DNA from 2 places in the Anaerobacillus sp. CMMVII genome. Region 1 is predicted to be linked to the other one. Evidence: predicted binding sites of a transcription regulator. Region 1 holds the regulator's gene; the other holds the start of a gene.
What was found. Region 1 encodes LexA, which represses DNA repair genes until DNA is damaged. Its sites were predicted from a motif close to CGAACATATGTTCG; they were not measured.
Positions count from the first base shown of each region.

Region 2: the regulator LexA is predicted to act here: its motif matches at 2,219-2,232, upstream of ruvA (Holliday junction branch migration protein RuvA).

Region 1 is NZ_JACEHK010000016.1:198,517-201,946, forward strand. Features, by position in the region: gene glnA (type I glutamate--ammonia ligase) at 1-1,167, shown strand, start outside; gene lexA (transcriptional repressor LexA) at 1,584-2,207, opposite strand; gene yneA (cell division suppressor protein YneA) at 2,365-2,709, shown strand; gene H1D32_RS21090 (YneB family resolvase-like protein) at 2,675-3,346, shown strand.
Region 2 is NZ_JACEHK010000015.1:332,022-335,451, forward strand. Features, by position in the region: gene H1D32_RS18920 (YhcN/YlaJ family sporulation lipoprotein) at 1-1,056, shown strand, start outside; gene H1D32_RS18925 (BofC C-terminal domain-containing protein) at 1,596-2,075, shown strand; gene ruvA (Holliday junction branch migration protein RuvA) at 2,250-2,858, shown strand; partial or broken gene ruvB (Holliday junction branch migration DNA helicase RuvB) at 2,888-3,430, shown strand, end outside.

The DNA.
Region 1 (3,430 bases):
ATCGAAGGTTTTGTACGTATTGAAGAATCGGATATGTACTTATTCCCTGATTTAGATACTTGGGTTGTATTCCCTTGGACGAGTGAAAAAGGGAAAGTTGCCCGCCTAATTTGTGATATCCACGATGCTTCAGGTGTACCATTTGCAGGTGACCCACGTGGCGTTTTAAAGCGAGTTTTAGCTGAAGCAAAAGAAATGGGCTTTACTTCGTTTAACATCGGACCTGAGCCTGAGTTTTTCTTATTCAAAGTTGATGAAAAAGGCGAACCTACGTTGGAATTAAACGATAAAGGTGGATACTTTGACCTTGCACCTACAGACCTAGGCGAAAACTGCCGACGTGATATCGTTCTAGAACTTGAGGATATGGGCTTTGAAATTGAAGCTTCGCACCATGAAGTAGCACCAGGACAACACGAAATTGATTTCAAATACGCTGACGCGGTAACGACATGTGATAACATCCAAACATTTAAGTTAGTTGTTAAAACAATTGCAAGAAAACACGGCTTACACGCAACATTCATGCCGAAACCTTTATTTGGAGTTAATGGATCAGGGATGCACTGTAACATGTCCTTATTTAAAGGTAATGAAAATGTCTTTTATGATGCATCAACAGAAACTGGTTTAAGCGAAACAGCGATGCAATTCTTAGCAGGTATCATTGAGCATGCAGAAGCATTTACAGCTATTACAAACCCAACTGTTAATTCATATAAGCGTTTAGTGCCTGGTTATGAAGCACCTTGCTATGTTGCATGGTCAATGCGTAATCGTAGTCCGCTAATTCGTATTCCGGCATCTCGTGGCTTAAGTACTCGTATTGAAGTACGTAGCCCAGACCCTGCAGCAAATCCTTACCTAGCAATGGCTGCTATGCTTGCAGCGGGTCTTGACGGAATTAAAAATAAAATGACACCACCTCCATCAACAGACCGTAACATCTATGTGATGAACAAAGAAGAGCGTATGGAAGCAGGTATTAATGATCTTCCAGCAACTCTTAAAGAAGCACTTGAGAAGTTAAGAGCTGATGAAATTATTACAAGCGCTCTTGGAGAGCATGCTTTAGAACACTTCTGTGAAGCTAAGGAAATTGAATGGGATATGTTCAGAACCCAAGTTCATCCATGGGAACGCGAGCAATATATGTCAAACTACTAAGAGTATCAAATGAAAATATAGAATACCCCTCAATGTCCAAATGGCGTTGAGGGGTATTTTTTAGTGCTTGACGATGCACATTTCTGACCGTTTAAGAATGTACAAAATTACTCATCATCTTTTTCAAGTAGTTTATAATTCTGTATGAAGAACGACTATACTAACGACTGTTGAATGGTGTAAACGAATGTGGTTGAAGTTCAGAGAGGATTAGGCTGATCAATAGAAAAGCATTCCGAACCTAAAGCAAGTTCGGACGGGAGCAAGCTGAAAAAAGAAAAGCATTCCGAACTTAGGTCAAGTTCGGAAAGGATCATGCAGCCTTATATCCTTCTTTTGAACTCATAAGTTAATTGACCGCTGAGAGAATCAAAAAAAGAACCAATCAGAATTGGTTCTTTTCATTTACTCACATTCTAATGTACCGAGCGGAACACACCGATAACTTTTCCTAGAATTGAGCAGTTTTGTAGAATAATAGGCTCCATTGTTGAGTTTTCGGGCTGGAGTCTAATAAAATCCTTCTCCTTAAAGAAGCGTTTCACAGTTGCTTCGTCTTCCTCAGTCATTGCTACAACGATATCACCGTTATTAGCCGTTTGTTGTTGTCTAACAATAACCATATCTCTATCGAAAATTCCTGCCTCAATCATACTATCCCCTTGAATAATAAGGACAAATACTTTATCGTCACCAACAAATTTCTCCGGAAGGGGCAAGTAATCTTCTACATTCTCAAAAGCGGTAATTGGTTCTCCGGCAGTAACCTTACCAATAATAGGCACGTAGGTCGTATTAGGTGTGATTTGTTCAAATTCTCCGCCATTTAAATCTAGTACTTCAATGGCTCTAGGTTTAGTTGGGTCTCTACGAATAAATCCTTTTTTCTCTAGGCGGGATAAATGTCCGTGAACAGTTGAACTAGAAGCCAAACCTACTGCTTCACCAATTTCACGAACGGAAGGTGGATATCCTTTTTTACGAACTTCGTCTTTGATATAATCTAATATTTCTTGCTGCCGTTTCGATACCTTGTTCATTATGTAGCACCCCATTTTTTCTTTATCTTACCATAAATTATAAGGTAAACTGATCAAAAATGCAAACATAAGTTCTAAATAATTCTTGACTAGAACGAGTGTTCTGTTTATTATAAAGGAGAACAAATATTCCTATGTGCGAAAGTGAGTGTTTTTAATGAATAGAAATAGAAATCATTCGATCCAGGGTATGAGCTATATCGTAGTGTTTATGTTGTTAATTGCCTACTTGTTAATGTCGGTTCATGTTTCTGCGCAACCGAAATTTGACCATATACTAGAAGTTGAAGTCAATGTTGGAGATACACTCTGGTCTATCTCGAGTCAATATTCTGATAGAATGACAGTGCCAGCTTATATATCCTTAGTAAAAGCGGAAAACAATCTTAAAGACCATAACATTTATCCAGGGCAAGTCCTCCTATTACCACAGATAGAAAATAAGGAGGTTTCAACTGCACATGAACATGAAAGCAATTATTTATTGTCGAGTAAGCACTGATAAGGAAGCACAGCATTCCTCTATCTTGAGGCAAAAAGAAGAATTAGTTATGTTAGCAAAGAAAAATGATCTGGAAATATACAAAATAATTGAGGAAAAAGCTAGTGGGTATGAGATTGAGAGAGAAGGAATTTTTGAACTTTTAGATGATTTTAAAGAGAAAAGGGCAGATGTTTTATTGATCCAAGATGATACCCGGTTAGGAAGAGGAAATACGAAAATTGCTCTTGTGCATCAATTATTGAAAAATGAAGTGCAAATTCAAACAATAAATGATTCTGGAGAGTTAAAACTCTCAGAAACTGACACGCTAGTACTTAATATTGTTAGTATTGTTGAAGAATACCAACGGAAATTACATAATTTAAAAATAAAGCGAGGCATAAATAAAGCGATTGAGAATGGTTTTAATCCTCGCAAGAATTTAGGGAATACTAACTTAGGAGGCCGGACTAAAAAAGAGGTGCCGATCGAAGAAATTGTACGATTAAAAAGCATGAAATTAACCTTCCGAGAAATTGCAGCAACCTTAAGAGGATTTGGCTATGATGTTTCTAAGGCAACCGTCCACCGTCGTTACCAAGAATACCTTCAAGACAATCTGGATACGGTTGAAACTACATCTCTGAAAAATTAGTATTGTGTATACCTGAAAGTCATAATCAGGAGAACTTAGGAACAAACTAGTAAAAAGTTGAAAAGGTTTGAGCCTTGATGTACA
Region 2 (3,430 bases), on a different contig from region 1:
GGAACTACTGGACAAGGTACAGGAATGTTTGGCGGTGGTACTGGTGGTGGAACTACTGGACAAGGTACAGGAATGTTTGGTGGTGGCACAGGTGGTGGAACAACTGGTACAGGAACTGGATTATTTGGTACAGATTCAGGATTCGGTGCAGGAACCGGACGTGGGACCACAGGAACTGGATTATTCGGTAGAAATACTGATAGAGCAGGTATGACTGGTCATCAAAGAATGGGTGAAAACAGAACAGGATCTGGATTTGGTGCTGCTGGTAACAGAGGTATGACAGGCTTAGGTGCTGAAGCAGGTAGAGGTGGCACAACTGGTCATGGAATTGCAGCTTCGCCAGGATGGCAAGGTGAAACAGGATACCATGGTGGTACACGTGGTATGGATACAGGATTAGGAATGCATGGAAATGCTGGAATGAGAGGTACAGGTCGAGGACAAGCATTCGGTACAGGTGACCGTGGTGCTGGAATTGTTGGTAACCGTCCTGGTTATGTTGACGACAGAGGTATCTTAAGAGAACGTACAGGTAGAGCTGGAATTGGTGGATTAGGCCAAACAGGAAGAACTCATATGAACCAAGGCCAAACTGGTCGAGCAAACATGGGGCAAGGTGGACTAGGCTTTGGACGTGAGGGTGCCAATGGCCGTGCTGGTGATCGTGAAGTTCCAGGAACTGGTATGAGTGAATATGCTTATCCAGATGGGTATGATGCAACAACTGCCCAAGATTATACAACACGATTAGCTGATGTTGAAAATGTAAGAGATTCTCGTGTAATTGTTCATGGGAATAGGGTATTAGTTGGTGTTGATGCTGACCGTCAAAATGCTCAGCGTGTAGAGCAAGACATTCGTCAAAGGCTTAGAGGAACTGCTGGAGATAGGGAAGTCATTGTAATAACGGAAAGAGATCAATATGATCAAATTCGTACTGCAGACGATAGACTTCGTGCAGGTGAAACATTTGAAGAAGTTGGTGCAACCATTAACGATATGTTTCATGATTTTGGAAGAGCTATTCAACGACCGTTCGAACGTTCAAGATAATAAATAAAAATTAAATATGGCAAAAGAGGCTAGATGGCTAGCCTCTTTGTCATTTGTACATAGAAATAGGAGTGTTTGGAATAAAATCACTAAGTTTCAAGTGAAGTTTGTATTAGCGACAATATTAACAGTAAGAGCTTAAAAAATACGCTCGTTTCTAAGAGATTGTTGCTATTAGCTTTTAGGTCGTAACCAAGCGAATGCTTGGTTCTTCACGCTTTGCGTGAAGCTTATTTATTCTCAAAAGACGACCTAAAAGCAACAAAGTTTACAAAAACAGCCTATAAATAAACAGTAAAAATTAGTATAAATGGATAAAAGTCAGTATGTCTGGCGATAATAATGATAGCAATTTATAAAGGCATTTTAACTTTTTTAGTAATTTAAGTAACGGTGGTGGTACTCATGGAAAAAAAACTTCCTATAAAAAAATTAAATTAATAAGTTTTTCTGCACTTTTACTTTTGTTCTCAGTTGCTATAGTATTTGTTCAGTCACAGCAGTCTAATAAATTAGCAACCGCAGTAGATTATCCACTTATGAGAGAAAATATCAATAAACGGGCAATCGAAAATGCAATTCCAGTAGCGAAAACATTTCACGTGATGGATCCAAAAACAGTCAGAGTGATTTTAGCTAGAATATACCTAGATGGTGAGGTAAGTGAAGAAGTTGTTGAGGAAACAATCCTATCAATGGAGGATTTTTGGGCAGAGTACGCTGAATGGGATTTAATTGATCAAGACGAGGCTCAAGTTGTATTTCAACAAAAGATTGACGACATATCTCCTTTATTAAAAATTAATGGCTATTTTGGTATCTCAGAAGAGGGTACTCTAAATATTTATGAAGGTAAACCATCTGAAGAAAAGGTCATACAATCATTTTTTCAAATAAACATGAAGAAGCTAAAGAGTCATCAACAACAAGAGCTAGAAGATGGTATTCCAATTCTTTCTAGAGATCGATATGAAGAAGTGTTAAAAATGTATAAAAAGTATGCAAAGCATGAAATGTAATTTGAAAATATAAGTGATACAAGAGAGTACTCTTGGAAAACAAGCCCTTAGAATTCTAAAGGCTTGTTTTTCTTTAATTATGAAGAATTGATACCTTAACTTGTTTTGGTTGTTCAACAAGACTTTTGTGGTAAAATAAAATAGAAATAAACGTTCGTATAGGAGAGATTTTTTGTGATAGAGTTTGTAAAGGGATACGTAAATTATATAGATACACAGTATGTGGTCATTGATGTAAAAGGAATTGGCTATCAAATTTTTTGTGCAAATCCCTTTATATTCAAGGTAGACTTAGAGGCAGAAATTATAGTTTATACATATCAGTATGTTAGAGAAGATACGATAAAACTTTTTGGTTTCCGCTCAAGAGATGAACGAGCGCTATTTGAAAAATTACTAAATGTTTCTGGTATTGGACCAAAAGGAGCTTTGGCAATTTTAGCGTCAGGCCAGCCACAGCAGGTAGTCAATGCGATAGAGGAAGAAAATGAAGCGTTTTTAACAAAGTTTCCTGGTGTTGGTAAGAAGACTGCACGACAGATGATCTTAGACTTAAAAGGAAAATTAGCTGATTTCATGCCTAGTTTAGTGGGTCCTGTTTATGAGCTCAAGGCAGATCAAAAAGCCAAATACCCTCGAGAATTAGAAGATGCCATTGAGGCTTTACAGGCATTAGGATATGTTGAACGGGAAATTAAAAAAATTGCTCCGAAGCTTGCTGAAGAACAGCTGTCTACAGATCAATATATTAAAAAAGCGTTGCAACTGCTTTTAAAGATATAGAATGAGTTGCGTTCTCAGGAGGTAATAATATGGAAGAAAGAATGGTTTCGGCTGAGGTACAACAAGAGGAAGAAACGCTTGAAAATCAATTACGTCCCCAATTACTTAGCCAATATATCGGACAAGAAAAAGTTAAAAATAACTTAAAAGTATTTATCGAAGCTGCCAAAATCAGGAATGAAGCTCTGGACCATGTCTTGTTATATGGGCCTCCCGGGTTAGGTAAGACCACATTAGCTACTATCATTGCGCATGAAATGAATGTTCAAATTCGAACAACATCAGGGCCTGCTATTGAACGCCCAGGTGATTTAGCCGCAATTTTGACCGCTTTAGAACCTGGTGATGTTTTGTTTATTGATGAAATACATCGACTAAACCGTGTCGTAGAAGAAGTGCTTTATCCTGCGATGGAAGACTTCTGCTTAGATATCGTAATTGGAAAAGGGCCGACCGCCCGTTCAGTTCGATTAGATTTACCACCATTCACATTAGTAGGTGCTACGACAAGGGCGGGTCTTTTATCGTCACCTTTACGTGATCGTTTTGGTGTTTTGTCCCGTTTGGAGTAT